Regions from separate parts of the Micromonospora sp. NPDC049081 genome, predicted to be linked through region 4. Evidence: riboswitches for the same ligand, from Rfam matches in the RefSeq annotation. Region 4 holds a riboswitch; each other region holds the start of a gene.
What was found. A riboswitch is a leader RNA that binds a small molecule or an ion and turns the genes downstream of it on or off. The one in region 4 is predicted to bind cyclic di-AMP.
Positions count from the first base shown of each region.

Region 1: another riboswitch for cyclic di-AMP. It lies ahead of AB0B63_RS30215 (hypothetical protein); the one in region 4 lies ahead of AB0B63_RS24575 (C39 family peptidase).
Region 2: another riboswitch for cyclic di-AMP. It lies ahead of AB0B63_RS31540 (hypothetical protein); the one in region 4 lies ahead of AB0B63_RS24575 (C39 family peptidase).
Region 3: another riboswitch for cyclic di-AMP. It lies ahead of AB0B63_RS10500 (NlpC/P60 family protein); the one in region 4 lies ahead of AB0B63_RS24575 (C39 family peptidase).

Region 1 covers NZ_JBEZEK010000035.1:46,334-53,696, forward strand. Annotated here, with positions in the region: partial or broken gene AB0B63_RS30200 (alpha/beta hydrolase) at 1-660, shown strand, start outside; gene AB0B63_RS30205 (AAA family ATPase) at 993-3,110, shown strand; gene AB0B63_RS30210 (cation diffusion facilitator family transporter) at 3,332-4,246, shown strand; cyclic di-AMP (ydaO/yuaA leader) riboswitch at 4,581-4,712, shown strand; gene AB0B63_RS30215 (hypothetical protein) at 4,716-5,777, shown strand; gene AB0B63_RS30220 (SRPBCC family protein) at 5,885-6,352, opposite strand; gene AB0B63_RS30225 (STAS domain-containing protein) at 6,451-6,813, opposite strand; gene AB0B63_RS30230 (hypothetical protein) at 7,147-7,296, shown strand.
Region 2 covers NZ_JBEZEK010000043.1:1,604-8,966, forward strand. Annotated here, with positions in the region: gene AB0B63_RS31535 (YibE/F family protein) at 1-1,281, shown strand, start outside; cyclic di-AMP (ydaO/yuaA leader) riboswitch at 1,448-1,579, shown strand; gene AB0B63_RS31540 (hypothetical protein) at 1,583-2,608, shown strand; gene AB0B63_RS31545 (carbonic anhydrase) at 2,736-3,470, opposite strand; gene AB0B63_RS31550 (helix-turn-helix domain-containing protein) at 3,683-4,033, shown strand; gene AB0B63_RS31555 (lipocalin family protein) at 4,314-4,916, opposite strand; gene AB0B63_RS31560 (hypothetical protein) at 5,157-5,531, shown strand; gene AB0B63_RS31565 (hypothetical protein) at 5,684-6,481, shown strand; gene AB0B63_RS31570 (YkvA family protein) at 6,560-6,922, shown strand; gene AB0B63_RS31575 (TIGR03618 family F420-dependent PPOX class oxidoreductase) at 6,969-7,363, shown strand, end outside.
Region 3 covers NZ_JBEZEK010000005.1:97,291-104,653, reverse strand. Annotated here, with positions in the region: gene AB0B63_RS10530 (LLM class flavin-dependent oxidoreductase) at 1-870, opposite strand, end outside; gene AB0B63_RS10525 (e9imm peptide) at 931-1,194, opposite strand; tRNA gene AB0B63_RS10520 (tRNA-Gly) at 2,040-2,113, opposite strand; gene AB0B63_RS10515 (zinc metalloprotease) at 2,348-3,382, shown strand; gene AB0B63_RS10510 (pyridoxamine 5'-phosphate oxidase family protein) at 3,452-4,006, opposite strand; gene dcd (dCTP deaminase) at 4,198-4,776, shown strand; gene AB0B63_RS10500 (NlpC/P60 family protein) at 5,074-6,114, opposite strand; cyclic di-AMP (ydaO/yuaA leader) riboswitch at 6,127-6,263, opposite strand; gene AB0B63_RS10495 (NlpC/P60 family protein) at 6,420-7,363, opposite strand, start outside.
Region 4 covers NZ_JBEZEK010000020.1:79,717-87,079, reverse strand. Annotated here, with positions in the region: gene AB0B63_RS24600 (glycosyltransferase) at 1-267, opposite strand, end outside; gene AB0B63_RS24595 (polysaccharide pyruvyl transferase family protein) at 357-1,682, opposite strand; gene AB0B63_RS24590 (acyltransferase) at 1,869-3,179, shown strand; gene AB0B63_RS24585 (hypothetical protein) at 3,316-3,813, shown strand; gene AB0B63_RS24580 (hypothetical protein) at 3,940-4,701, shown strand; cyclic di-AMP (ydaO/yuaA leader) riboswitch at 5,104-5,248, shown strand; gene AB0B63_RS24575 (C39 family peptidase) at 5,521-6,384, shown strand; gene AB0B63_RS24570 (CDP-glycerol glycerophosphotransferase family protein) at 6,648-7,363, opposite strand, start outside.

The DNA.
Region 1 (7,363 bases), on a different contig from region 4:
GCGACCCTGGCCCAGCTCGGCGACGACCTCGCGGCGGTGCTGGACGAGGTCGCCCCGGCGGGGCCGGTGCTGCTCGTCGGGCACTCGATGGGCGGGATGACGGTGATGGAGTACGCCCACCGGCATCCGGCCCACTTCGCCGCCCGTACGGCCGGGCTGGTCTTCGTCTCCACCACCGCCGAGGGGCACACCCACACGGTGTACGGTCTGTCGCCGCGGATCGCCCGGCTGATCCGGCTCGCCGAGACCACCGGGGCGGGGGTGCTGGCCCGGTGCGGCTCGTGGCGGCCACCTCGTCCGCTGCTGCGCGCCCTCGCGCCGAGCATCCGGTGGATGCTCTTCGGTGACCGGTGCTCCGGCTCCGACATCCGCCTGGTCACCTCGGCGGTGGCCCGCGCGTCGCTGCGCTCGATCGGTGGTTTCCGCGCCTCGATCGGTGCCCAGCACCGGCTGGCCACCCTGGCCGCGTTGGCGCACCTGCCGGCGGCGGCACTGGTCGGTGACCGGGACCGGTTGACCCCGCCGCCGTGCGCGGAGTCGATCGCGGCGGCGCTGCCGGCCACCGAGCTGACCGTCTGCCCGGGTGCCGGGCACATGCTGATGATGGAACGCCCGGACGAGGTGAACGCCGCCCTCGCCGGGGTGCTGCACCGGGTGTTGACCGCCGGCCGGCGAGCCGGGCGCGACCCTGCGGACCAGGTCACGGCCGCCGCGCCGCCGCCGCCCGGTCCTCGCCGGCCCGCCGTCGTCCCGGCGAGGACCGGGCCGACCGGCTGAACCGCCGGGCGACACACGGCCCCCGCCCCCGGCCACGTCCACCCACTTCCCCGGTCGGTCCGGGACGGGGAAGGACCACCGGCCTGGGGCCCCGTGGAGGTGGTGGAGGTCGCCGGACGGGTATCGCCCCGACGCGGGGTGGGCGGGTGCCCGTACCCTCATTCCGCCTGGCATGCACCCGTGCCCGGCGTCGCCGTCGCACAGGAGCCGGTACGTTGACCGACCAGACCACCCTGGAACAGGAGATCGCCGCCGAACAACGGCATCTCGACCGGGTGTACGCCCGGCTCGCCGAGCTGCGTCGCGCGGCGGCCCGCGCCGAGCGGGACGGCTACCGGATGGCCGGGGTCGGTACCTTCGGTGCGCTGGTGGAGCGGGACGCCATGGTGTTCCACGCCGCGCAGCGGCGGCACCTGTTGGACGCCGAGCACGAGGGGCTGGTCTTCGGCCGGCTGGACCTGCGCGACCGGCAGGTGCTGCACGTCGGACGGCTCGGGGTGCGCGGTGACGACGCCGAGACGCTGGTGGTGGACTGGCGGGCCCCGGCCGCCGCCGCCTTCTACCGGGCCACTCCGGCGGAGCCGCTGGGCGTGGTGCGGCGGCGCACGATCAGCTCGTCGGACGAGAAGGTCACCCGGATCGAGGACGACCTGCTCGACCCGGAGGCCGCCCCGCCGGACATGCCGGTGGTGGGTGACGGGGCGCTGCTGGCGACCCTGTCCCGGGCGACCGGTCGGGGGATGCGGGACATCATCGCGACCATCCAGCGGGAGCAGGACGAGGCGATCCGCTCCCCCGGTTCGGGGGTCACCATCGTCTCCGGTGGGCCGGGCACCGGGAAGACGGCGGTGGCCCTGCACCGGGCGGCGTACCTGCTCTATGCCGACCGCAGCCGGTACGGCGGCGGCGGCATCCTGGTGGTGGGCCCGTCGGCGGTCTTCGTGGAGTACATCGCCTCGGTGCTGCCGTCGTTGGGTGAGGAGACCGCCACCCTGCACTCGCTGGGGTCGCTGTTCCCCGGCATGTCGGCGACCCGTACGGACGGGCCCGAGGTGGCGGCGGTGAAGGGTTCGCTGCGGATGCGTCGGGTGTTGGAGCGGGCGGCCCGGGACGCGGTGCCGGACGGCCCGCAGGAGCTGCGGCTGCTCTACCGGGGGACGCTGCTGCGGTTGGAGCGGCGTGAGCTGGACGGCATCCGGGACCGGGCGTTGCACCGGGGGGCCCGCCGTAACGAGGTGCGCCGGGTCGGCTTCGACGGGGTGCTCGCCGCGCTCTACGCGCAGGCCCGTCGGTCGGCGGTCAGTGGGCTGCCCGAGCAGCGTGCCTTCGAGGACGAGATCATCGAGCGGCCGGAGTTCCGGGAGTTCCTCAAGGCGTGGTGGCCCCGGCTGCATCCGCGGCACGTGCTGGGCTGGCTGGCCCGCCCGGAACGGCTGCACCGGTACGCGGCCGGCATCCTCTCCCGGGCGGAGATCGGGTTGCTCGTCGCGGCGTACCGGTCGTTGGACGTCGAGGGGTTGACGGTGGCCGACATCGCCCTGCTCGACGAGTTGGACGCCCTGCTGGGCCGGCCGGTGCGGCCGAAGAAGGCGAACCGGGACCCGTTCCAGCTGGCCGGCGGTGTGCGGGAGCTGAGCACGTTCGGTGAGCGGCAGCGCGCGGCCCGGGCGGCGGCCCGGGAACGGCCCGAGGACTACCGGGACTACGCGCACGTGGTGGTGGACGAGTCGCAGGACGTCTCGCCGATGCAGTGGCGGATGGTCGGCCGGCGTGGTCGGCTCGCCTCCTGGACGGTGGTGGGTGATCCGGCGCAGACCGCCTGGACGGGCGACCAGCAGGAGTTGGACCGGGCCCGGGACCAGGCGCTGGGCCGGCGGCGGCGGCACCGGTTCACGCTCTCCACCAACTACCGCAACTCGGCGGAGATCTTCGCGGTGGCGGCGGCGGAGATCCGCCGGCTCTATCCCGACCTGGAGTTGCCGAGTGCGGTGCGGTCCACCGGGGTGGAGCCGGTGGCGCTGCACGTGCCGGCGGCGGAGTTGGCCCCGGCGACGGTGGACGCGGTGGACGCGGTGCTGGCCGAGGTGGCCGGGACGGTCGGCGTGATCACGCCGGTGCCGCGCCGCGACGAGGTCGCCGGCTGGTTGGGCGACCGGGGCGGGGCGCGGCTTCAGGTGGTGACGAGTCTCCAGGCCAAGGGCATGGAGTACGACGGGGTGGTGCTGGTCTGCCCCGGGGAGATCCGGGCCGATCCGGGCTCGGGGGTACGGACGCTCTACGTCGCGTTGTCCCGGGCCACCCAGCGCCTCACCACCATCGACCCCACCGGCTGAGCCACCGGCCCCGATCGGCCCGGCCCCTGGTCGAGGGCCCCACCGACGTTTCCGGGTCGTCGGCGACCCCGCTGGTCGTGCTGGGTCGTCGGCGACCCCGCTTCGTGCTGGGTGGAAGGCCCCTGCTGTCGCTCCTGGCCGAAGGCCCGGCCGTCACTTGCATACATAGCGATGTGAGCATAGATTGGACCGGGTCCGCAGCGGCGACGGAAGGTGTGGACGTGGGCGCAGGTCATGACCACAGTGCGACGGTCAGTAACGCCGCACACCGGCACCGCGGTCGACTCTGGGCGGCTTTCGGACTGCTCGCCGTGTTCATGGTGGTCGAGGCGGTGGCCGCGTTCGGCACCGGCTCACTGGCCCTGCTCTCCGACGCCGGCCACATGTTCACCGACGTCCTCGGCATCGGGATGGCCCTGGCGGCGATCACCGCCACCCGGCGGGCCACGCAGGACCCGCAGCGCACCTTCGGCCTCTACCGGCTGGAGGTGCTCGCCGCGCTGGCCAACGCCGTCCTGCTCAGCGGGGTGGCGATCTACGTGCTGATCGAGGCGGTCCGCCGGTTCGGCGAGCCACCCGAGGTGCTGGCCGGCCCGATGCTGGTGGTGGCGGTGCTCGGCCTGCTCGCCAACCTCGTCGCGTTCGGCCTGCTGCGCGAGGGGGCCAAGGAGAGCATCAACCTGCGCGGGGCGTACCTGGAGGTGGTCGGCGACCTGCTCGGCTCCCTCGGCGTGATCGCGGCGGCGCTGCTGATCGCCGGCACCGGCTGGTGGTGGGCCGACCCGGTGGTCGCCGTGGCGATCGGCGTGTTCATCCTGCCCCGCACCTGGCGGCTCGGGCGGGCGGCGGTGCGCATCCTGGTGCAGGCCGCCCCGGAGCATCTCCCGGTGACCGCCGTACACGACCGGTTGACCGCCGTGCCCGGCGTCGCCGAGGTGCACGACCTGCACGTCTGGACGCTCACCTCCGGCATGGACGTCGCCTCGGCCCACCTCACCCTGGCCGGCGACGCCGAGGCCGGCACCGTGCTCGCCGCCGCCCGTGGCGCCCTGCGGGAGGACTTCCACATCGAGCACGCCACTCTCCAGATCGAGCCCCGAGCGACCCCAGGAGCATGCGGCCCGACCCACTGGTGACCCCCGGCCGCCGCCCTGCGACCGGGCCGCCGTCTCGTGCCCGGCGGTCCGGCGCTGCGCGACCCGGCCACCGCCTGCGCGACCCGGCCACCGCCTGCGCGACCCGGCCGGCGCCTCCGCCCGGCAGCCCACCGCCCGCGACCCGACCACCGTCTCGTGCCCGGTGGTCCGGCTCACTCTCCGGGAATCGCGCTGTAGATCAACGGCAATTTGCACCGTTCGCACCTTTTGGCAGTATTCACTCTCGTACCCTCAGTCACGAGGTAGGCAGCTGTCCCACGCGTACCGGTAGGCTCGGCTCCGGCCACCGCCAGGCGGCGCCCACCGGCGCCGGCAGTGGCCGCCGCCTAATCGCCCACCAGGGCGAACCGGGGAACCACGTTCCTGGGGTGCATCCGCGTCAGCGGTAGGGATCTTCCGTCCCGAACCCGTCAGCTAACCCGGTCGGCGGCTGACGGAAGGACATCACATGCACGTACGCACCACCACGCGACTACTGGCCGCAGTCGTCACGGCGCTCGCCCTGGGCGTGTCGTCCGCGCCGTTCAGCCCGGCCGTCGCCGCGCCCACCACCCTCCTCGCCGCCCCCGGCGACGACGAGGAGGGCGGCACCCCGGCCCTGCGCGACCAGCTCGACGCGGCCAGCAAGGGGTGGCTCGACGCGAAGACCGCCCTCGAGCGCTCCACCCGACGTCAGCAGGAGTTGGACGGCCAGCTCAAGACCATCGAGGCGCAACTGGTCACGCAGACCGGCAAGGTCGGCGAGATCGCCGGAGCGGCCTACCGCACCGGCCGCCTCGGGCCGATGTCCGCCCTGCTCAACAGCAACAGCCCCGGTGGCTTCATGGACCGCGCGTCGGCATTGGAGACGGTCGCGGCCCGGGAGGACCAGGAACTGCGCAAGATGATCGAGACCCGGGACCAGGCCGCCCGGACCCGGGCCGCCGTCAGTCGGGAGATCACCGAGCAGCGCAAGCAGGTCGCCACCATGGGCAAGCGGAAGGATCAGGCCGAACGCGCGCTGGCCGTGGCCGCCGCCGACAAGCCGGCCCCCACCTCCTCCAACGACTCCGGCAGTTCGGAGGGCACGTCCAGCAGCAACGCCAAGGGGGCGCCCCGCAACTCCGACGGTTCCTGGCCGTCCGAGTCGTGCAGCGTCAACGACCCGACCCCGGCCAACGGCTGCATCACCCCGCGTACCCTCAACGCCCTCCAGCAGGCCAAGGCGGCCGGTTTCACCCGGTACGTCTCCTGCCACCGTCCCAGTGGTTCCGGTGAACACCCCAAGGGCCGCGCGTGCGACTTCGCCGCGCAGAAGAACGGCTTCGGCGGGGTGGCCAGCGGCGGCGACCGGACGTACGGCAACAACCTCGCCGCCTACTTCATCCGTAACGCCGACCGGCTCGGCGTGCTCTACGTGATCTGGTTCAAGCGGATCTGGCTGCCGAGCAGCGGTTGGAAGGCGTACAGCGGGGGCAACGGCGACCCGTCCAGCGACCACACCAACCACGTGCACCTGTCGATGTACTGAGCTGGCCCGGTGGCCCGTCCACGACGGGCCACCGGAACACCGCCGACGGCCCACCGGAACACCGCCCGACGGCAGGGGCGGGCCCGGTGCCGCAGGTCGGCCCCGGGTCAGCCGGCGGCAGACGGGTCGCCGGCCCGGCCGTCCAGCACCGCGCCGAGCCGGCTGGCCAGCCCCAGGTGAGCGGAGCGGGCCTGCCGGAAGGCGTACCCGAACAACGGTGCCGGCGCGGCGAGGGTGATCTCCACGTCGATCCGCAGCAGGTCACCCTCCGTCCGCAGCCGGGTGTGGTTGCGGACCGTGGTGCCCGGCTGCTGTCGGGCCACCGTCACGATCTCGTCGTCGCCGACCTGCAGCACATCCGCCTGATAGGTGACGGGAAACCGCAGCGGCCCCAACTCCAGCCGGTCGGTGACCGCATAGCTGGCCAGGGCGCCCGGCCGGGCGGGCAACCGCCGCACCCGGACGATCAGGGGATGCAGTTCCTCCTGCCGGGACAGGTCGCTCAACAGCGCCACCGCGTCCGCCTGTGCGCAGCGCGCCTGCACCGTGTAGCTGAAGCTCTCCCGCCGGACCACCGGGCCTCCTGACCGTCGTCGGTCGCACGATCGTGCCGCACCCGGGACGGACTGGCAACGTCCCAGGCCAGCGGGGTCAGGCGGGGCCGGTGGTGCGGTCAGGCGCCGGGCAGCACCTCGGGGGTGGCGGCACCGGCGAAGTACGGCTCCGGAGCGCCGAAGAGACCGAGCAGACCGGTGACCCAGAGCTGCCGGTGCACGAACCGGCTCGGTTCGGTGACGATCAACTTGACCCCACTGACCTCGGCGGTCTGGAACCCGGCGACCATCGCGCTGATCCCGACGGAGTCGATGAAGGTGACCAGTCGCATGTTGAGCTCGATCCGGGCGGGCCGGCCCTTGGCCAGCACCTCGGCGATCGCCTCACGTACCTCGTAGGCGGTGTCGACATCGATCTCGCCACGAGGGGCGATCTCGATGACACCGGCCGGCAGGACCGACTTCACGATCGACAGGCTCACGCGAGCACCTCCACTCGCCCGTCCCCGGGCGCCTCATCAGTACGCGGGCCGCGACCGAGAGTATTCCTCCGACGGCCTCGGTCGCCACCCCTCGGGATGAGCAATTCGCGGATCCGGACGGACCGGGCCGTCCTTTCCCGCACCGTTGCTGGTCCTGTTCTCTCCGACGAACGGCTCAGCTGGACCGTTCCAACCGTCCCAGAGTAGCGGTCCGGGTCCACTCCGAGCCGGATGCGGAGGGTCGGGCGAGCCCCGTCCGGCCTCCCGTCGCTGGTTGTGCCTGGTGCCTAGCCTGGGCGAGAGATGGGTCACCACGATCGAGGAGACGGATCGATGCTCAAGAGACTGCTCGGCCTGGCCGGCGTCGGCGCACTGCTCGCTCTCGTGCTCGCCTGCGGCTTCGGCGGTGGCGGGGACGACGACGATGACGACGACGGCGACGACGATTTCGCCCGCGCGACGTCGGTGGTCCTGGTCCGCTAGCCCCGTGCCGTGGGGGCCGGGGGGCCCGGGACCCCCGCGGCCCGCCGGCCGGGGCCGGGCGGGGGGC
Region 2 (7,363 bases), on a different contig from region 4:
ATGACGGTGGTGCCGCTCATCGTCGTCACGGTGATCGCCACGCTGCTGCTCTGGCCGGGGGAGACCCCGAAGATCGACCAGGGCGAGCAGGTGCCCCGCTACCACGGCACGGTGACCCGGGTGGTGACCGAGCCGTGCCCGCCCGTCCCGCAGACCCCCGACGGCCCGTCGGGGGCGGCCGACGGGCCGTGCGGGACGGTGACGGTCACCGTCGGGCAGGGCCCGGACAGTGGTGAGCAGGTCGAGACGCCGGTCCCGTCCGGGCCGGGGGCACCGACGGTGACGGTCGGCGACGAGGTGGTGCTGGTCGCGTTGGCCGACCCCACCGACCCGTCGGTGAGCAGCTACCACATCGCCGAGCACCAGCGGGGCATGCCGCTGCTCTGGCTGGTCGCCCTGTTCGCGGCGGCGATCGTCGCGTTCGGCCGGCTGCGCGGGCTGGCCGCCCTGGCCGGCCTCGGGGCGAGCTTCGCCATCCTGTTGACCTTCGTGGTGCCGGGCATCTCCGCCGGGGGCGCACCGCTGCCGATCGCGGTCACCGGCGCCGCGCTGATCATGTTCGTGGTGCTGTACCTCACCCACGGGGTCACCGCACAGACCTCGGTGGCGGTGCTCGGCACGCTGGGCAGCCTGGTGCTGACCGGCGTCCTGGGCACGCTGGCCACCGCCGCCACCCACCTGACCGGGTACGGCAGCGAGGAGGCCACCACGCTGTCGATGTACCAGCGCGACGTGGACCTGCACGGACTGCTGCTGGCCGGGATCATCATCGGTTCGCTGGGTGTCCTGGACGACGTCACGGTCACCCAGTCGGCCACCGTCACCGAGCTGGCGCACGCCAATCCGGGGCTGTCCCGGTTGCAGCTCTACCGGGCGGCGACCCGGGTCGGGCGGGCGCACATCGCGTCCACGGTCAACACGATCGTGCTGGCGTACGCGGGGGCCTCGTTGCCGTTGCTGCTCCTGCTCACCGCCGACAGCCGGCCGGTGAGCCAGATCCTGACCAGCGAGTTCCTGGCCCAGGAGATCGTCCGCAGCGCGGTGGCGACCCTGGGGCTGGTGGCGGCGGTGCCGCTGACCACCGGATTGGCCGCGCTCGTCGTCACCGCCGGGCGTGGTCCCGCCGACGCCGACGCGACCGGACCGACGCCCACCCCACGCCCCGCCCCCGACCGTGCCGAGGCGCTGGCGGCGCTGAGCGGCCCCCGGCACGGCGAACCGTCCACCCCGGCCCCCGCACGGTGGCCAGACCCGGAAAGGAGCACGGACACCGCATGGTGACACTGCGCTGTGTGACCGGAGGTGAGGTCGCGGCTGTCGGTCGCGTCACTGATTACCCCTCGCTATCGGGAAAATACGCATTTTGCCGGGTTGTGACCGTAGATCCCCGGTACGACTCTCGGGTAACCTCGCTGCCGGTCACCGCCGAAGGCGCCCACCGGAGCCAGCGGTGCCACCGCCCAATCGCCGTACGGCGAGCCGGGGAACCGAGCACCTGGGGTGAATCCGCGCCAGCGGTAGGGGCCACTTCCGTCCCGAACCCGTCAGCTAACCCGGTCGGCGGTCGACGGAAGGGACAACTGTGACGGCACCCCTACGCCACTGGTGGACTCCGGTGGTGGCCGTGCTCGCCGCCCTGGCGCTGGTCGCCGGGCCCGCCGCCGCCCCCGCGGCGGCAGCACCCAACGCGCCCACCCCCTCGGGGCACGAGGAGGACGAGGAGCCGAAGCTGCTCACCGACGTCATCGAGGCGACGAACCGGGAGTATTCGGCGGCGAAGAACCGGCTGGAGAAGTCCAAGAAGCGCCAGCTCGAGTACGCCATCGAGGTGGAGAAGGCGGAGCAGGAGCTGGCGGCGTTGGCTCCGCAGGTCAACGAGATCGCCGCCCAGTCGTACCGGACGGGTCGGGTCGGCGCGGTCGCGGCGCTGCTGGAGAGCAACGCCCCGGACACCTTCGTCCGGCGGGCCGCCGCCCTGGACGAGCTGAACATGGTCAACGCCGGCAAGCTGGCCGAGGTCAACAAGGTCAAGAAGCGTGCCGAGCAGGCCAAGCTCGCCGTCGACACCGAGGTCCGTGAGCAGCAGAAGCAGACCAACCTGATGGCCAAGAAGAAGACCGAGGCCGACAAGGCGCTCGCTCTGGTCGGTGGTCGGGGCTTCACCGGTGGCCTGGTCGACGCCACCTCGCCGGTCGCCCGGATCGCCCCCGGTCAGACGGCCGACGGCGACTGGCGCGGCGAGTCGTGCAGCGAGAACGACCCCACCACGTCCGGCTGCATCACCCCGCGCACGCTGCACATGTACAAGGAGGTCAAGCGGGCCGGCTTCAACCGGTTCGTCGGCTGCTACCGCCCCGGCGGGCCGTGGGAGCACCCCAAGGGCAAGGCGTGCGACTGGTCGTTGCAGAAGAGCGGCTTCAGCCCGTGGCACAACAACGACACCCGGATGTACGGCAACAACCTCGCCGCGTTCCTGATCCGCAACTCGGACCGGTTGGGCATCTACTACGTGATCTGGAACCGGCAGATCTGGTTCCCGGCCAACGGCTGGAGTTCGTACTCCGGGCCCTCCAACCACACCGACCACGTCCACGTGTCATTGATGTAGCCGGCCATGACCCTGGCGGTGCGGTGTCCGGGGCCCGGGCACCGCACCGCCCCGGTGAGGTGATCGAGTCGGCCAGCACGAAGGCCGCCCGGCTGAGCCGGGCGGCCTTCGTCGTGCGTGGTACGCCTCAGCCGGGGACGGCCGCGGGCTCGCCGGTCGGCACGGCGTCGACACCCGTCGGCACGGCCGGCCCGGGTACGACGGCAGCGGCCGCCGCGGTGGTGGGCGCAGCCGCCCGGGTGGCGGGAGCGGCGGCCTCGTGGGCCGGGGCGACCTGGCGGACCTCACCGGCGGCGAGGCGGTAGGACATGCCGACCACCGCGCACCGCCCGGCGGCCACCTCGGCGGCGATCACCGGGGAGTTGCCGAGCAGCACCTCGACGGTCTGCGCGATGTGGATGTCGACGATCCCGTCGATGTCGTGCACCCCCTGCTGGTCGGCGCGACGCAGGCTCGGCCCGACGGCGGCGACCACCGAGTAGAGGTGCCCCGGGGGCTGGGTGCCGGTACGGGCCGCCTCCCGGGCCGCCTGCACCGCCCCGCAGGAGTCGTGCCCGAGGACCACCACCAGCGGGGTGCCGAGGATCGTCACCGCGTACTCGACGCTGCCGAGCACCTCCGGCCCGGCGGTGTGCCCGGCGGTCCGGACCACGAAGAGGTCACCCAGACCCCGGTCAAAAATGATCTCGGCGGCCAGCCGGGAGTCGGAGCAGCCGACGATGACGGCGAAGGGATGCTGGCCGTCGGCGACGGCGGCCCGGTGGCTGGCACCCTGGTTGGGGTGGTGGGGCTCCCCGGCGACGAAACGCCGGTTGCCCGCCTGTAGTTCGGCCAGCGCCTGGGTCGGAGTGATCGGGGCCATTGCCTCACCTCGGTCCGGAATCGCACCTGGTCACGCCGGCCGGCGGCGACGACGGCCGTGTTCCCACGGTCACACGCAGCGAAAGGTACGTCAAGATTTCGTGATCCACGTTTCAGGCTTTGGTCGCCACGATGTCGACCAGGGGTCGAGGCCCACGGTCCGACCCGGCGGCCGACGGCGGGCCTCCCAGGTACGGGCCATACGATGACGTCATGGCGACGACGACGGGCGGCACCGGGAGCACCCGGAACTGGACGTTCCTCACCAACCACGGTCACGTGCTGCTCGCCATCGCCCGCAACCCCACCGCCCGGCTGCGGGACGTCGCCGACGAGGTCGGGGTGACCGAGCGGGCCGCCCAGGCCATCGTGGCGGACCTGGAGACCGGTGGCTACCTGCGGCGTACCCGGGTCGGCCGACGCAACGAGTACACGATCGACCCGAGCGGTCACTTCCGGCACCCCGCCGAGGCCGACCGCCAGGTCGGTGCCCTGCTCGCCCTCTTCACCCCCACCACGCCGACCTCGACGTCGGGGCCCACGGCCCACCCGACCGACGCCTGAGGCATCAGCCCACCTGCCCGACCGAACCCGGCGGCGACAGCCCGGGCGACCGACGCCCCGGGCTGCAGCCAGGTGACCGACGCCCTGGGCGGCAGCCCGGGCGACCGGTGCCGAGTCGACGGCCCGCCCACCCCCGGGGCGGACGTGGGCGGGGGCCGTCGGGAGTCCGGTGCTTCATCGGGGCCACGGCGCGCTGGCAGCGCCCGGACCGCTCCCCAGGCCGGGACGGCTCAGCAGAACCGGCCCGGGGACGCCTCGACAGAACCGGCCCGGGGACGGTTCAGCAGAAGCTGCCGGCCCGCGCGCCGCCGTCCTGCCGGGTGGTACGGAGGTCGCAGAGGTCGTAGCCGTTGGCGGTGAGCGCCGCCTTCGCCGCCGTCGTCTGTGCCCCGGTCAGCGCCGGCTCCCGGGACAGGACGAAGCCGGTGCTGCGGTCCGGGTCACCGACGACCGCCCAGCGGTAGTCGGGGTCGAGCCCGATCACCACGTAGTTCGGCCCGCCCAGGTAGAGCCACCGGTTGCCGAGCTTGAGGAACGACACGGTCAACGCCGAGTCGGCCGGCGGGTTCTCGCTGCGGGCCCGACCGGTGACCGCGCTGGTGGTGCCGACGATGGTCTGGCAGGTGTTGCGGACCCCGACGGTGCCGTCGGGCTGGACGTCGTACCGGGCCTTGACGTTCTTGAAGCACTGGATCTCGAAGATCGCCGGGATGGCGGCGACCTGGTACCAGTCGCCCGCGTACCGCTCGACGTCGACGTCGGCGACCGGGGTGAGTGGCCCGGTGTCGACGGCGGTCGGCGCGGCCTGCGCGGGTACGGCGGTGGCCAGCACCGTCGCGGTGGCGACGGCGACGGCCGCGGCGACCTGACGACGTACTCCCATGGTGTCTCCTCCGGTCTGTTCGGTCCCGGCGCGGCAGGGTGTCGCGCCGCCGGCCAATTGCCCGGACCGACCGGGCGGAAACTGTCGGCATTCTCATCGCCGTCGATGCATCCAGGGGCAGGTCAGCGCGCGTATCCCTGCTGGGAACGGTCCGTCCACAGGGCACACCGTGGCCCGGGTCACTGGTCCGATCGGGTCACCGACGCTGCGCGCACGGCCGGGTGGGGATAGGTTGGACGGGTGATCCGCCCAGCTTCCACCCGGCCCGTCTGGGTGTCGAGGCTGCGCGACCTGGCCCGGTTGGCGGTCACCGCCCTGGTGCTCACCGTCGGCCTCGGCGGGCTGTTCGCCGCCACCGGTGGCCCGGCCGCCGCTGCCGCCCAGCCGCTCGTGGTGACCTCGCGGGTGGCCGAGCTACCCGCCGACGCCTACGCCGGGGACGACGCGTCCACCGAGACCCGTCCCGGTGCCGGGCGAACCGCCCACGGGCCCACCCGGCCGCTGCCGGCCGGATCCGCCGACGAGCCCACGGTCCGGCCCGCCGCCCGGGTGGACGTGGCGACGCCGGACCCGGCCCGGGACGCCACCGGCCGGCGCGGCCCGCCCCGGCACTGAGCGGCGCGGCACTCCCGGTGCCCGTCCCCGACCGCGCCCAGGTCCGAGGTGGGCCGGCCGGATCCGGTCCGTTGAGGACACGCCGCCCGTAGCTCCCGCCCCGACCGGGCCCCCGTCCGTCCACATCGTTGTTCCACCGTGAGGTGCTGGTGATGCAGACCGTCTTCTCCGCCGTCCTACCCGACGTCCCCGCCGCCGCCGGAATCTGGCTGATCCTGCTCGCCGTCGCGGCCGTCGCCGTCGCAGCCCTGGTCGTCCGTCCCGACCGGTTCCGGCTGGCGGTGGCCCGCCGGTTCCGCGACGCCGCCCTGCCCGACGACCGGGAGCGCACCGAACAGCACCGGGAGCACACCCGGTACGCCGAGGAGGTCGCCGTGGCGGCCGACCGGGCGGGCACCACCGCGAGCCGGCTGCGGGCCGAGTGGCTGGCCACCCAGGACGAGGTCGAGTCCGCCTGGACGGCCCTGGAGTCGGCCGAGGCGCACCTGCGTCGGCTCGCCGCCGCCGCGGCCATGCCGCTGCCGCACACCGGGCAGACCCCGGCCGAGTACGCCGACCGGGAGCGCTGGCTGCACCGGGCCGCCGAGGAGGCACACCGCCGGGGCGAGCTGTCGGACGCGCAACTCGACGACGCCCTCGCCCACCGCGCCGGCTGGGACCCGCGCCGGCACCCCGTGGAGCAGGAACTGGTGCTGCGCCGCGCCACGCGGGACCACCTGGCCGCCCGGCACCGGGCGGCGGTCGCCCGGGAACAGGCCGCCTGGCGGGCTGCCGACCTGGCCGGGGCGGCGGCGCGCAGCCTGCGGGACGAGGCGTTCGCCGCGCGGGAGCGCCGGCCGGAGCGGGCCGAGTCGGTGCTGCCGATGACGGACAGCCCGCGCCCGTCGGCCGAAGCCACCCGGGAGAACCCCACCGTGGCACGCGGCCGGGCCGCTGTCGCCGCCTACTGACCCCACCGCCACCGGCCGGCCCGTCGGGTCGGCGACGGAATCCGGCGCGACGGGCCGGGCTGGGCTAGCGTTGCGGGCATGTCCCGGGAGATGTGGGCGCTCGTGGTCGTCGGCGGCATCCTGGCGCTGGCGACGCTGGTCGGCGCGGTCCTGCTGGCGGTACGGGTCATCCGCACCCGACGGCTGCTCGGCACGCTGGGCGTGGGCGGCAAGGTGGCCTTCTACGGCGCGCTCATCTACACGATCCTGCCGGTCGACGTGTTGCCCGACCCGATCTACCTGGACGACATGGGTGTGCTGGCCGGTGCGCTGATCTACCTGGGTCGCCTGGCCCAACGCCGTCGGGCCGCCGGGCCGCCGCTGCCCGGCCGACCCGGTGCCCTGTCCGACGCCTCATCCTCCCCGCCCGGCCAGGGCCGGACCGGGCGGATGATGTCATGATCGGGGCTGAACCGGGGCGACGCCCCGCACGGGACGGGAAACGGACATGGCCGGCAGACACCAGTTGGACCCGTACGACGAGCGGGTCCTCACCTTCTGCCGGGAGCGGCACCTGGCCACGCTGACCACCCCACGTCCCGACGGCACGCCGCACGTCGTACCGGTCGGGTTGACCTACGACGCGACGGCCGGGCTGGCCCGGGTGATCACCTCCGGTGGTTCGGCCAAGGCCCGGTACGTCGCCGCCGCCGGATCGGCCGGCGTCCCGGTGGCCGCCTGCCACCTCGACGGCCGTTGGTGGCTGACCGTCGAGGGTCGGGCGGTGCTGCGCACGGACCCCGACGCGGTGGCCGAGGCGGAGCGCCGGTACGCGGAGCGCTACCGCCAGCCGCGCCCGAACCCGGAGCGGGTCGTCATCGAGATCACCGTGACCCGGCTGCT
Region 3 (7,363 bases), on a different contig from region 4:
CGGCAGCAGGCGGGTGGCGACGTCCGCCAGCACCGCCTCGTCCCCCGCGTACCAGCTGCTGGCCCGGGGCCAGTGCGTGATCACGTCGGTGAAGCCGAGCGCCGCCGCCCGCGCGACCTGCTCGGCGAAAAAGTCCGCGCTGCTCAGCGAGAAGACCGGTGCCGAGTCCAGGGAGAGGTACCGGGGCAGACTGGCCGGTTCGCGGCCGGCCTCGTCGAGGGTACGGTCCATCCGGGCGCACAGCGTCGCCACCCCGTCCCACCAGGCCGTCAGGTCCTCCTCGCCGGTGCCGGTGGTGACCCAGCCCTGACCGAACCGGGCGACCAACCGCATCGACCGGGGCCCGTTGGCGGCCACCACGAACGGCACCCGGGGTTGCTGCACGCAGCCGGGGTTGTTGCGGGCGTCCACGGCGGAGAACCAGTCACCCCGCCAGGTGGTGCCGTCCTCCCGCAGGATCAGGTCCAGCAGCTCGGTGAACTCGCCGAACCGGTCCACCCGCGGCCGGGGCGGCAGCGTCTCCCCGCCCAGCACCGCCGAGTCGAAGCCGATCCCACCCGCGCCGAGACCCAGCAGCAGCCGCCCGCCGCAGATGTCGTCGAGGGTGGTGACCTGCCGGGCGAACGCCGCCGGATGCCGGAAGTTGGGCGAGGCGACCAGGGCGCCGAGCAGGATCCGTTCGGTCACCGTGGCAGCGGCGGTCAGCGTCGACATCGAGTCGAACCACGGGCCGTCGACCAGATCCCGCCAACCCAGGTGGTCGTACGTCCAGGCGTGGTCGAAGCCCCACGCGTCCACCTGCTGCCAGCGCCGACGCGCCTCCGGCCACCGCTGGTCGGGAAGGATCACGATGCCAATCCGCATGATCACCAGGGTACGTCCCGACGCCGCCCCCGCCGTTCCCGTGCCGGGTGCCCGCGCCCACGTGGGTCAGTCAGGCCGGGTCTGCTCCTCGGTCTCCGACCACGGGGTCGCCTGCAGCGCGATCGGCCGGTAGGCCAGCGCGCGGTCGACGATCTCGGTGGCCGTCAGCTCCGGGGTGGTCGTGAAGATCAGATCGGAGACGTCCGGACAGACGAGGTCGCGTGCGAGTCTGCCCAGCCAGTCGTTCAGCTCGCCGTCGTCGGCATAGTCGAGCCGCATGATCCGCTCGACGAGGGCGACGGCCTCGTCCCGGGTCAGCTTCGCCGGCACGGCGACCTCCTCGGAGCAGGGTCGATGGCACCCCACATGATCCTCGACGGGGAGGTGTCGAGGTTTGCCGCCCTGGCTGTCATCCAGGTCGACCCGGGAGCGCGCGGGTCAGGTGGTCCTGGCGCGTCCTTTCGAGCTGATGTCGTCAACGAATCAGGCGGTGAGTGGGGCGTGACAGGTGTGCAGGAGGGTGTGATGGACGGCAGGCGACCGGCGGGGCGGCAGGCGGGGCGGCGGGCGGCGGGCGGGGCGGCGGGCGGCGGGCGGCGGGCGGCGGGCGGCGGGCGGCGGGCGGCGGGCGGCGGGCGGCGGGCGGCGGGCGGCGGAGTGTGCTGACGTCGACACCGCTTCGGCCGTCGGTGTGAATCGTTCACGTCATCAGGTCTAAAGGACGCGCACGTGTATCCGCTGCCCTCGCCATGCCGATCCAGAGGGCTTCAGGTCGCCGGGTCGCCGCCTGGGCGACGTCACTTCACGGAGGTGTTCTCAACGTGTCAATCACGCCAGAACGGATCGTCGGCCAGCGAAAGGGCTTCCGCGCGTTCGTCCTGCACGTGGATCTCTTGTCGGGACCGGTGGGGACCGGGGTTGTATGTCTCGTCGCAACCGCCAAGTCACCAACGCGGGCGGCACCTGGAGCCGCTACCCCAGCCCAAGGTCATGACTTGTTACCGCGACAACCCCGCTGTCGGCCGCGCCGGTGCTCAGCTGGCTTTCGAGCCAGGTGAGCAGCGTCGTGCTGTACTGCCCGCTGATGCTCCCGCTATCGGCGCGGTGCGCCTTGGTTGGCCACTGAACATCGAAGGCCCTGACTCGGATTCGCATCCTGGTCAGGGCCTTCGTGGTGGAGCGGGTGACGGGAATCGAACCCGCACTGTCAGCTTGGGAAGCTGATGTTCTGCCATTGAACTACACCCGCAAGCGGCACCACTGTACCTGAGGTGACCATGCCCGCGCACCCTGGCACCCCCGCGCGCCGTCGACCACCACCCGTCACGGACCAACTACCAGCTGCTGAAATAAAACGGTCAGATGTTTCACAGAAGCAGCTTAGGGACGTTCTCAAACGTGTCGATCAGTTGTAACGTCACCCCCACGTTCACGACCTCGGCGCGACATACCCCCTGTCGCGCCGCCAGAAAGAGGTGGGCCCATGGGACTACGTCCCAACCTGCTGACCCGGCGTGCCGCCGGTGTCGCATCGACGACCTTCGCGCTGCTGCTGAGCACCGCTGCGGTGGGCGTCGTGCCTGCGGCTTCCGCGTACTCCGCAGCCCCCGATAACGCCCCCTGCGCGGAGCCGGCCGACGTCCACGAGGACGTCCACTCCGACGCGCGCGTTCGCGGCGGCAGCAAGGCCGCGCACAAGCGGCACGACCCGAACCAGCTGACCGCCACGCAGGTCAAGGAGCGGGAGGCGGACTTCGCTGCCGCCCTGCGCAACAGCGCCCTGCGGTCGAAGTCCAGCATCCGCACCGGTTCGAGCGAGGGCACGACGGTGGCGCTGGCCCCGATCACCGTCCCGGTCGTCGTCCACGTGATCCAGCGGGACAGCACCCGGGCCGGGGGCAACATCCCCGACTCGCTGATCAACTCGCAGATCACCGTGCTCAACCAGGCGTACAGCGGTGCGACCGGCGGCGCGGCCACCGGCTTCACCTTCCAGCTCCAGAAGATCAACCGGGTCACCAACGCGTCGTGGTACCCGATCGTGCAGGGTTCCTCGGCCGAGCGGGCGATGAAGACCCAGCTGCGTACCGGCGGCAAGAACACCCTCAACTTCTACCTGGGTGAGCTGAGTGACGACCTGCTCGGCTGGGCGACCTTCCCCAAGCGCACCCTGGACGTGATGGACGGCGTCGTGGTGCTCGGCGAGTCGCTGCCGGGTGGCGCCGCCACCAACTACAACCTGGGTGACACCGGCACCCACGAGGTCGGCCACTGGCTGAACCTCTACCACACCTTCCAGGGTGGTTGCTCGGGCTCGGGCGACGGCGTCTCGGACACCCCGGCCGAGCGTGAGCCGGCCTTCGAGTGCCCGACCGGTCGGGACACCTGCACCGCGTCCGGCAAGGACCCGATCACCAACTTCATGGACTACACCTACGACTCGTGCATGTACCAGTTCACCGCTGGTCAGGCGAGCCGCATGGTGAACGCGTGGACCGCCTACCGCGCGTCGGCCTGACCGACACACCGCAGGCACCGGTGCCGGCTCCGTCCTTCCCGGACGGGGCCGGCACCGTCGTCTTCCGGGTCAGGCGGCGGTACGCCGGGTGTCGAACCCGTGCCGACCACGCCGGGCCGGCCGCTGATCGGGCAGGTCGGCGACACCCGGCCGACCCGCTGTCGGGTCCAGCCAGACCTGCACGGCGGGACGCCCGCCGTCGGGGCGCAACTGGCCGCCGTGGTCACGCCGGGTCAGCATGGCGACGTCCACGCTGAACTCGAAGAGCCGCCAGTCGACCTGGGGAGCGGCCCGACCGATCGCAGCCACCAGCGCCACCCGGGCCGGATCGGCCACCGGCTCGGCCCGACCGGCGAGATACGCCTCGTCGTCGCTCTCCTCCGACGGGAACGAGTGGAGCGCGTAGCGGCCGTCACGTTCGAGGTCGCGTCGCTTGGGTGAGTCGACGACGAAGCAGAAGAGCCCGCCGTCGGTGACCAGCGGGCAGACCGGGTGCACCCGGGGACCACCGTCGGCGCGGACGGTGGCCAGGTAGCCGAAACCCGGCCCGTACTGCTGGAGGAGAAGGCGGATCCCGTCGGCGAGTCGGGGCTCGTCGGCGGCGAATGCGGACCAGGATGCCATGCCGTCATCCTATCGAACAGGCGTTCGAAAATCAGTCCGACACGCAGGTGGAAGGGCCCGGCATCCGCCCCGCAGCCACCGCCGAGGACGACCGCGGGCGGCCCGGTGGGTCGGGGCGGCCGACGCGCCGACGAGGCCGGCGGGACGGCCCGGTGGGCAGGGCGGACTGGCGTGCTCGATAGGGTGGCCCGATGCTGCTCTCCGACCGGGACCTGGTCTCCGAGATCAAGGCCGGCACGCTGGCGCTGGAGCCGTTCGAGCCGAGTCTGGTGCAGCCGTCCAGCATCGACGTGCGCCTCGACAAGCTGTTCCGGGTCTTCAACAACCACCTCTACACCCACATCGACCCGGCCGTGCAGCAGGACGATCTGACGTCGATGGTCGAGGTGCCGGCGGGCGAACCGTTCGTGCTGCACCCGGGCGAGTTCGTGCTCGCCTCCACGCTCGAGGTCATCTCGCTCGGCGACCAGCTCGCCGGCCGGTTGGAGGGCAAGTCGAGCCTGGGCCGGCTGGGCCTGCTCACCCACTCGACCGCCGGCTTCATCGATCCGGGCTTCTCCGGCCACGTCACGCTGGAGCTGTCGAACGTGGCGAACCTGCCGATCACCCTGTGGCCGGGCATGAAGATCGGCCAGCTCTGCATCTTCCGGCTCTCCTCGCCGGCCGAGCACCCCTACGGCTCGGAGGTGTACGGGTCGCGTTACCAGGGCCAGCGCGGGCCGACGCAGAGCCGCTCCTGGCAGAACTGGCGCATCTGGCCCACCCGCTGACCGACACCCCACCGGGCCGGGCCGCAACCCACCGGCGCGGGCCGCACCCCGAGGACGCGGGCCGCAACCCACGGACGCGGGCCGCACCCCACCGGCGCAGCCGCACCCGAGGATGCGGACCACACCTCGGCGGCACCGGCCACAACCCACCAGCCCGGCCGCACCCCAAGGGCGTGGACCACAGCCTGGCGGTGCGGGCCGCATCCCGGGGGACGGGCCACCGCTGGAGCACGGTCGTACCGGAGTGCGGCACACCGCGTCCGGGCCCCCCGGATCCGGGGGGCCCGGACGCGTGGCTCAGCCGGGTCGGCCGTAGCTGTTGACCGGCCCGTCGTCGACCCGCTTCATCGTGATCGGCTTGCCGGCCTGGGAGGCGTGTACGACCCAGCCGTCCCCGACGTACATCCCGACGTGGTGCAGGTCGGCGTAGTAGAAGACCAGGTCGCCGGGGCGCAGGTCGGCCCGGCTGACCCGGTCGGTGACCTGGCGCTGCTGCCGGGCGTTGTGCGGCAGCGACACCCCGGCCTTCGCCCAGGCGGCCATGGTCAGCCCGGAGCAGTCGTAGTTGTTGGGGCCGGCCGCGCCCCACACGTACAGCTTGCCGATCTGGGCGCAGGCGAACTTGACGGCCGTGCCGGACGGGCCGCCGGGGTAGCCGGCCGGGCAGGGTGCCGGGCGCAGTGATCCCCCGCCGCCGTTGCCGTAGACCTTCAGCCGCAGCTTCTGCAACTTGTCGATCTCGGTGTTGATCTGCTTCTTCTTCGCCGCCAACTGGGCCTCGGTACGGGTCAGCTGGGCGACCATCTCGTCCAACGGCGCCTTGGTCGCGGCGAGTTCGTCGCGCAGTGCCGCGACGGTCCGCACCTCGCGCTGCTGGCGGCTGGCGAACCGGTCCAGCAACCCCAGCTGCTCGACCACCTGGCTGGGGCTGTGGCTGCCGAGCAGCGCATTGACGGTGGACATGTTCTCGCCCTTGTACGCCTGGACGGCGAGGCCGCTGACCTGGTTCATCGCCTGGTCCACCCGCCGTTGCAGCGGGGCGATCCGCTTGCCCAGTTCGTCGGCCTGCCGGCGCTTGGCGGCCAGGTCGGTGCGGGTGGCGTTGTGCTGCTCGATGATCGGTTCGAGCTTGTTCCAGTCCTGGTCGATCTGTCGTTCGATCTCGGCGACCGAGGGGTCGGCGTGGGCTGCCGTGGCGCCACCGGTCAGGGCGACCGCGACGGCGGCCAGGGTGGCGAGGGTGGTGGTGAAGCGGGACCAACGTGGGCGCGGCACCGTCGTCTCGCGGGCGACCTGGGTCGACCGGCGTGACGGTGGGCGCGGGGCATCGTGTGCCACCGGGCTCCGGGCTCCTTCTTCCTCGACCGCCTACCGGGTTAGCTGACGGGTTCGGGCGGGAAGGGAGCGCCCTACCGCAGTGGTTGCGGATTCACCCCGGCGTACCTGGGTCCCCGGCTCGCCCGGAGGCGACTCGGCGGTGCCGGCCGACGCCACCCCGGGTGGGGCGGACCTGGTGCCGACCGACGATTGACCAGAGTAGAGATGGTCGTTATCGATCCGCAACCCGCCGGGCCGGCACAGTCCGTGACCGGAAGACGGGCCAACCCCCGGCCCAGCGGGCCGGGGGTTGGCGTCTGCGCTGGTCAGGGTCGGCGGAAGCCGGCCACCGGCATGTAGTTGATGCTGGTCACCTGGACCGGCTTACCGGTCCGGGGTGCGTGCACCATCATGTCGTTGCCCAGATAGAGGCCGACGTGGTGCAGGTCGCTGAAGAAGAACACCAGGTCGCCGGGGCGGGCCTCGGAGCGTGGGATGGCCTTGCCCTCGTTCCACTGGGCACCGGTGAAGTGGGTCAGCGAGATGCCGGCCGCCTTGTAGGCGAACTGGGTGAGCCCGGAGCAGTCGAACGAGTTCGGCCCGGTGGCGCCCCAGACGTACGGGTCACCGACCTGCGCGCAGGCGGTGGCGATCGCGGTCCGGGCGGCGGAGCTGAGCACCCCGTTGATCGTGGGGCAGCCGTTCACCTTGACGGTGGTCTTCGGCATGGCCGCCTGGAGCCGCTTGATCTCGGCGTTGATCTTGGTCTTCTTGGCCGCGAGGTCCTTCTCCTGCTGCACCTCGGCGGCGATCAGGGTGTCGAGCTTCTGCTTCTCGGCGTCGTACTTGCGACGCACCACGAGCACCGCCTCGACCTCCCGCCGCTGCTCGGCGGCGAGTCGGTCCAGAATGGTCAGCTGCGCGGCGAGGGTGCCCGGCCGACTGGTGGTGAGCAGCGCGCTCAACTCCTGCGACGGCCCGGACTTGTAGTAGCGGGAGGCGAGGTCACCCACCCGGCCGAGGGCCAGTTCGCTCTGCAGGGCCAACGGCTCGATCTTCTTCTGCAGGTCGGCCGACTTCTTGCGGTTGACCTTCAGCTGCGCCCGGACCTTGTTGTAGTTCTCGATGGTGGGTTCGAGCTGCTCCCACTGCTTGTCGAGAGCCGCCTCGATCTCCTCGGGCGACGGCGCGGCGTGGGCCGGCACAGCGAGCATCCCGGCACCGACGGCGACCGCCGCGACCACGGTGAGCAGGCGGCGGGCGACCCGCC
Region 4 (7,363 bases):
CAGGCCGGCGTTGCGGGCGGGACCCAACCCGACGTTGCGGGTCAGGTGCACCGTGCGTACGCCCGGATGCTCGGCCGCGTACGCGCGCAGCAGCTCACCGCACCGGTCCGGCGAGGCGTCGTCGACCGCGACGATCTCGACCGCGCCCGCCGCGTCGGCCGGCACGTCCGTGCGCACCGAGTCGAGGCACTGGTGCAGGTACGCCTCCACCCCGTGGACGGGGACGACGACGCTGAGCAGCGGGGTGGGCGCGGGCTGGTTGACCACCCCGCCACCCTGGTGCACGGGTATGGACGGCCACGGAACGTGACGTATCCGGCGGAGATGGAGCTGCTGAACAGCGGCCGAGCGGCAGGTTAACGGTTCAGCATCCGCCGCACCGGTGCGCCGACCGCCCGCTTGACCCGGGCCCGCAGCCGCTGTTCCCGCAGCTCCCGCACGTCGTCGCCGAGCGCCGCGTTACGGTCGCGCAGCCACTGGATGCGGGCCAGCAGTTCCTCGGGCGAGGTGGCCCCGGCGGGCCGGACCGCCGGGGGGAACACCGTCTCGCGGACCTGCGCGTCGAACCGGGCCGCGCTGTCGCCGTCGTCGAACGCGTTGCCCAGGTCGTGCCGGGCGAGGAACGCGCGCAGCACCTCGTAGCGGGCCCGGTGCCCGGTGTTGAGGGCGGTGTAGTCGGCCTCGGCATAGAGCTGTGCGGCGTCCACGTCGGCCGGCACGTCCGGCATCAGCCGGTGCGGGATGTCGAAGTAGCGGGCCAGCTCCAGGGTGCGCGAGTCGTGCGCGAACAGGTAGCCGGGGGTGCCGGCGACCAGCGCGGTGATGGTGCCGTGGATGCGGGTGCCGAAGGCGAAGTCGAAACCGGCGAGGTAGTCCATCCAGGTCCACGGGTCGAGGAACATCCGCACCTTGTCCTGCGTGAACAGCGGGTGCGAGGTGTGCACCGGGATGGCGCTGGTCTTGCCCCGGTCCTCGGGGGCGTCGCCGTAGAGCAGGGTGCCCAGCGTCTTGAGGTCCTGCGGGAGGTAGCGCAGGTTGGGGTAGCGGGCCTGGTGCGAGGTGATGATCTTCGCCATCGACTTGACGTACGGGGAGACGGTCAGCGCCACCCGGGCGTCGGGCGTCAGGGCCGGCGCGGACTTCTCCACCCGGAACCGGTCGCCGTGCAGGAACATCGACGGGCAGCCGATCACGTCGACGGCGGAGAAGCCCAGCGTGTTCAGGTACCGCGCGGTGATCTCCCCGCGTACACCGATGCTCGGCCCCCGCTCCAGCGCCGCCCGGACGAACCGGCTGACCACGTCGTCGATCGGACGCAGGTACTCCCGGTCGCCGGTGACGTCGGTCTGCACGCCGACCCCGAACACCACCACCGGGATCCGCAGCCGCTCGACCAGCTTCGTCATCAGCTCGATGCGGTGGGCGTAGCTGCGCCGGAACGCGTTGGCCAGCGGGATGACGTACACGTCGTACTGCTCGTTGATCCGGTCGGCGTCGCGCAGGTCGACCTTGAACTCGGTCGATGTGATCCGCGCGGTGGAGGTGCGCAGCAACTTGTGCGCGGCGTGACTGAAGACCAGGTTGCCGTTGTTCTCCCCGATCCAGTTCCCCTCGTACGCCTCCTCCGGGCCGCGTACGTCGAACGGGTCCTTCTTGGCCCGCATCAGGATCCGCTGGTGCACACTCTGCTCCGTTCCTCGTTAGCCGGGCGTGCCTGCGACGGGCCGCGCCGGTCCGCCCCATGGGCGCGCGCCGACACCGACGGGTCCCGCGATGTTAGGGCAGTGGAGGGATTTCGTACACCTTCCGCACATCCGCACCACCCCGGCGCGTCCCCCGCGGTGGGGTGTGCCGGTAGGGTGCCCCGGGTGACCAGCGTGCCCACCCCCGCGTCCCCGGCGCTGAACCGGCTGCCGTCGCTGACCGGGCTGCGGTGGATCGCCGCCATGCTGGTGTTCGGCTACCACGTCGGCACCATGCGGATCGTCACCCAGCCCGACGCCAAGGCGGTGGTCGACTGGCTGTTCACCCTGGGCCTGTCCGGGGTGCAGTTCTTCTTCATCCTCAGTGGCTTCGTGCTGGTCTGGTCGACCCGAGACGGTGACCGGCGGCGGGACTTCTGGCGTCGCCGGCTCGCCAAGATCTATCCCAACCACGTGCTGACCTGGGCGGCGGCACTGCTGGTGATGTGGTGGTTCGCCGACCCGGTGGTGCCGCGCGCCGCCCTGGAGAACCTCTTCCTCGTCCAGGCGTGGGACCCCACCCCCGGCTACTTCTACAGCATCAACAACGTGAGCTGGTCGCTGTCCTGCGAGCTGTTCTTCTACCTCTGCCTGCCGCTGGTGCTGCCGGCGATCCGGCGGGCCCACTCCGGCGTGCTCTGGGCCGTGGTGGTGGCGGTGCCGCTGGTCATCGTGGCGCTCTGGCCCGGTCAGCAACTGCTCCCCGAGGGCAGCAACTGGTGGTTCACCCAGGTCTTCCCGCTGGTCCGCTCCACCGAGTTCTGGCTGGGCGTCGCCGCCGCCGAACTGCTGCGTCGGGGCCACTGGCGGGGGCCCGGCCTGCCGCTGGCCAGCCTGCTGTTCGTGGTCGTCTGGGTGGCGGCGCACTGGATCCCGGCCGAGATGTGGGCGGCGCTGCTGTCGGTGGCGTACATCCTGGTCATCCCGGCGGCGGCCCGCGCGGACGTGCAGGGCCGCTGGTCGCCGTGGCGGCACCGCACCCTCATCTGGCTCGGTGAGGTGTCGTTCGCCTTCTACCTGGTGCACGTGCTGGTGATGATGACGGTGCTGCGGCTCACCGGGCACTGGGGTGTGGGGCTGCCCGGCTGGTCGGGGCCACTGGCCGTGCTCGGTTTCCTGGTGCTGAACCTGGCGTTGGCCGCCGCCCTGCACCGCTTCGTGGAGACGCCGATGATGCGCCGGCTCGCTCCCCGCCGCCGTACCCCACCCGTGCCGGCCGCCCCCGACGCCGCTGTTCGCGGTGGTGCTGCTCCTGACGTCGTCGTTCGCGGTGGTGCGCCGGCCGGTGTCGCCGCCGGTGGGGTTCGGCCGGGCGACGCGGCCGCCGGTGACGCGGCCGGCAGCGGCGGTGTCACCGTGCCGGGGCCGAGGGCTGCCGGCGGCGGTCGTCGTGCCGGACTCCCCGTCGAGTACGTCGGACCGCGCGACCCGCACTGACCACCCCGCACCGGACCCCGGGCCGAGCTGGGCGGCGACCGGGTGCAGCACCGCCCCGGACCAGGTCCACGGTGGTGGGCGCGGCGACACGCCCGGCGGTGCTGCGGGTCGGTCACCACGGCGGTAACGTGGACATATGCTCCCGGCCGCACCCACCAGTCCGCTGTGGTGGGTCGCCCGCTGGTGGTCCCGGCTGCTGACCGGCCTGGCCGTCGCGATCGCGTTCGCCGTCGCCGGCCCGGCGCTGCCCGGCCCGGCGCTGCCCGGCCCGGCGGCGTTCGGCCCGGGGCCGGCGGCAGCCGCCCTGCCGGTCGACGCGTCGCTGTCCTTGCACGCGGCCGGAGCCCCGGCCGCCCCGACCGGCATCCGCAGCGGTGGGCAGGAGGCCGACCCGGCCGCCGTCGCCGCAGATCGGGCCGCCGCCGTCGTGCTCGCCGTGCCGACGGCAGACCGGGCCGCCGTCGTGCTCGCCGTGCCGACGGCAGACCGGGCCGCCGTCGTGCTCGCCGTGCCGACGGCAGACCGGGTCGAGGCCATCGTGTCGGCCGGCGTCGCGCGGAGCGCCCCGCCCCCGGCGCTGCCGGCCGGTCGAACACCCGTCGCCACCGCCCCCCGGGCACCCCCGGCAGGCTGAGCGCCCACGCGGGGGCCGACCCACCCGCGACCGCCTCCGCCACGCACCACACCCGCACCGTCCGGCCGGATGTTCCCGCCGCCGGTACGGCCTCCTCTTCCGCATCCCGCCTGCGAGGTGTCGACCGTGAACACCGTGCTCTCCCAGTTCCTGATCGAGGTCCCGACCGCCACCGTGATCTGGTCCGCGCTGCTCGTCCTGGCGCTGACCGGGATCACCATCCTGGTGGCCCGGCCCGAGCGGGACCAACCGGCCGCCGCAACCACTGCCGCCGCGCCGGCATCCGACGCCCCACCCCCCGTCGCCGACCTGCGTCGCTACGCGGAGGAGGTGGCCGTCGCCGCCTCCGGAGCCGCCCGGAGGGCCCGCCACCACCGCGTGGCCTGGCTGGCGGCCCACGACGCCCTGGAACGGGCCTGGCAGGCGTACGACGAGGCGGACACGCTGGCCCGCCGGTTCACCGGTGCCCGGGCGCTGCCCAGCCCGCGTACTCCCCGCACCCCCGCCGAGTACGCCGGTCGGGAGCGGTGGCTGCACCAGGAGGCCGTGGCGGCGCACTGGCGGGGAGAGTTGTCGGTGGAGCGGCTGCGGGACGTCTTCGCGCACCGCGACGGTTGGGACCCGCGTCGGCACCCGGTCGAGCACGAGGTGATGCTGGCCCGCGCGGTCCGCGAGGACCGCCGTACGGCGTACCGGGCTGCGGTCGGGCGGGAACGGGCGGCGTGGCGGAACGCCGAACTGGCCGCCGAGGCGGCCCGGTCGCTGGCTGCCGAGGCACACGCGGCGGCGCAACGGTGGCGGCCGTCCCGGGTCCCACTGCCCCGTCCGGCGACGTCCGCCACCCGCCCGGCCCCCGCCACCCGCTGGCATCCGGCCCGGGTCGGCTGACCCGGGCCGTCAGGTCGGCCGGCCGCTGGTCGGCGAAGCCAGACGGTCGGCGGATCAGCGGGTCGGCTGGTCGGCGAAGCCGGACCGGTCAGCGGGTCAGCGGGACTGAATTGTTATCTGCGGGTTGTGGGTGCCGTCACTGCGGGTGGAAACCGGACACCTGGTCACAGTCGGTCACATCGACTGCGACGATCATCGGCGGTCGGTGCCCCGCCGTCCGGGTTTTCGCCTGGACGGGCCCGGGCGCTCCGACCGTCCCACGCGTGGCGGGTCAGTGCCCGAGTGCCCCGAAACTGACTCGTCCAGCCCATGTTTGTGCAGCTCAACGGGCTTGGCGAGGGGGGAAACCGGCCAGTAGTGTCGCTGCGGTCCGGTGCGGTTTCCGATCGCAAGAGGCGACGCCGTGCCGACCCGCTCAATCGTGCCAGTCACGAACCGGGGACCCACACGCACCACCTGGGGTGAATCTCCGGGCCACGGCCCGGGGTAGGGCGATCTTCCCGCCCGAATCCGTCAGCTAACCCGGTCGGCGGCAAAGGAAGGAGTTCCCTCCTCGTGCAGCATGACCCCACCCCCTCGGTAGTTCCTCCACCTCGGTGCCGGGGCACCGCCGGACCGTCGCGCCCGACGCGCTGACCCGGCTCTCCGCCCCGCCGCCCGGCCCCTGCCGGGCGAGCCGCCGATCCGCCCGGCCCCCCGTCGGGCGGTCCCTGCCGAACGAGCGGCGCAACACCCGATCCGCGCGTGGCGTGTCCGCCGCGTGCCGATGGGGTGTGCCCGCCGCCTCGCCCCGTGGAGGAACACCCTGTGAAGCACCACATGAAACGACAGCTCCGCCTACTGGGCACCCGACGCCCGTACCGGATGGTCGTCGGCTCGGCGGCGGTCCTCGCCCTGGCCGCCGGTGGCACCGCCCTGGCCGCCGGGGTCGACGACGCCCCGACCGACCAGCAGCGCGCCACCGCCGTGGCCGAGACCGCCCCCCGCCTCGACGACGTCGCCAGCCGCGCCCAGGCCCGGGTCGCCGTCCCCGCCCCGACCAGCCCGTCGGCCACCCCGTTGGCCACCCCCTCGGCCAGCCCGTCGGCGAGCGACGCCCCGTCGCCGCGCGTCACCCGGGCGAAGGCCAGGGCCACCGCCGACCCGGACCTGACCCGCAAGGCGGCCCCGAAGCCGCCGTCGTCGAAGGTCCTGCGTTACGACTACCAGGCCCAGACCACCTACTACTACTGCGGCCCGGCGGCGGTCCGCAACGCGCTCAGCGCGGCCGGCATCGAGCGCGGCCAGGACGACCTCGCCGCCCAGTTGGGCACCACCGAGATGGGCACCAACTCGGCCGAGGACACCACCCGGGTGCTCAACGCCGTGGTCAAGGGTGACCCGTACCGGACCAGGATGTTCGCCGGCACGCCGAGCGACGCGCAGATCGACCGGCTGCGGGCCGACGTGGTCGCGGCGGTCGCCGACAAGCGGGCCGTGGTCGCGAACGTGGCCGGGGACGCCACCGACCTCGACGGCGGCTGGCACTCCTTCCCCGGCGGCCACTACATCGCCGCCGTGGGCTACCGGGACAACGGTCGTACCGTGCGGATCGCCGACTCGGCCGACCCGTCGCTGCCGGCCTACTGGGTCAGCGTGACCACCCTGGCGAACTGGATCGCCACCCGGGGCTACTCCGCCTGACCGCGCCACCCCACCCGCCCCGGCCGCCCTACCACGGGTGGCCGGGGCGGTTCGCTGTCCCAGGGTCGACCCGACCGGCCGGAGCAAGATCGTGCTCGAACATGGTTGTAGTGGCCTCCTGCGACGAGGAGGCCACTACAACCTGGATCGAGCACGATCTTGCCGACGGAGGCGGGTGCGGGGGCGTGTCCGGGACGGGTGCGAGCGCGAGCGGGTGCGGGCGGAGGCGGGTGCGGGCGGAGGCGGGCGGGTGCGGGTGCGGGTCAGGCGTGGGGGGAGAGGGGGGCGGCGGGGGTACGGGGGGTCGGCGGGGTCCAGCCCGGTTCCAGCTCGCGGCGGGCCGCGGCCAGGAAACCCTCGGCGTACGCGTCGGCGGGGAAGTCGCCCAGGTAACGGCGGCGGGTCTGCCAGCGGGCCGCCGCCAACGGGTCGGTGTCCAGCAGCCCGGTCAGCACCTCGTCGAGGTTGGCCATGTCCCGGCGCAGCACGTAACCGGAGCGGGCCAGCGGGAACCGGTCCAGGAACTCGTCGCCGTCGACGCCGAGGTCGGTCACCGCGTACGGCTTGCCGGAGTAGAGGTAGTCGGAGATGACCCCGGAGACGTCGGAGACCAGCGCGTCGGAGCGGTTGACGCACTCGGTCAGGCTCAGCTCGCGGCTGGCCGCCGCCCCCCACAGGTGCTGCCGGCCGGTACGGGTCCGGTCGGCGGCGAGCAGCTCGGTGAGCCGGGCCAACTGCCGGGCCGAGGCCGGATTCTGCCCGGTGTACGGGTGGGCGCGCAGGATCACCGTGGCCCCCCGGTCGAGCAGCCGGCGCAGCAGCGGCTCGGCCACCGGCAGCGAGCAGTAGTTGGCGTCGGCGTGGTGGCCGGTCCAGGTGGGGGTGTAGAGCACGGTCGGGGCGGTCAGCGGGCGGGCCTCCCGGCGTACCTCGATGGCTTCGACCTGCGGGCGGCCGACCACGACGAACTTCTCGGCGG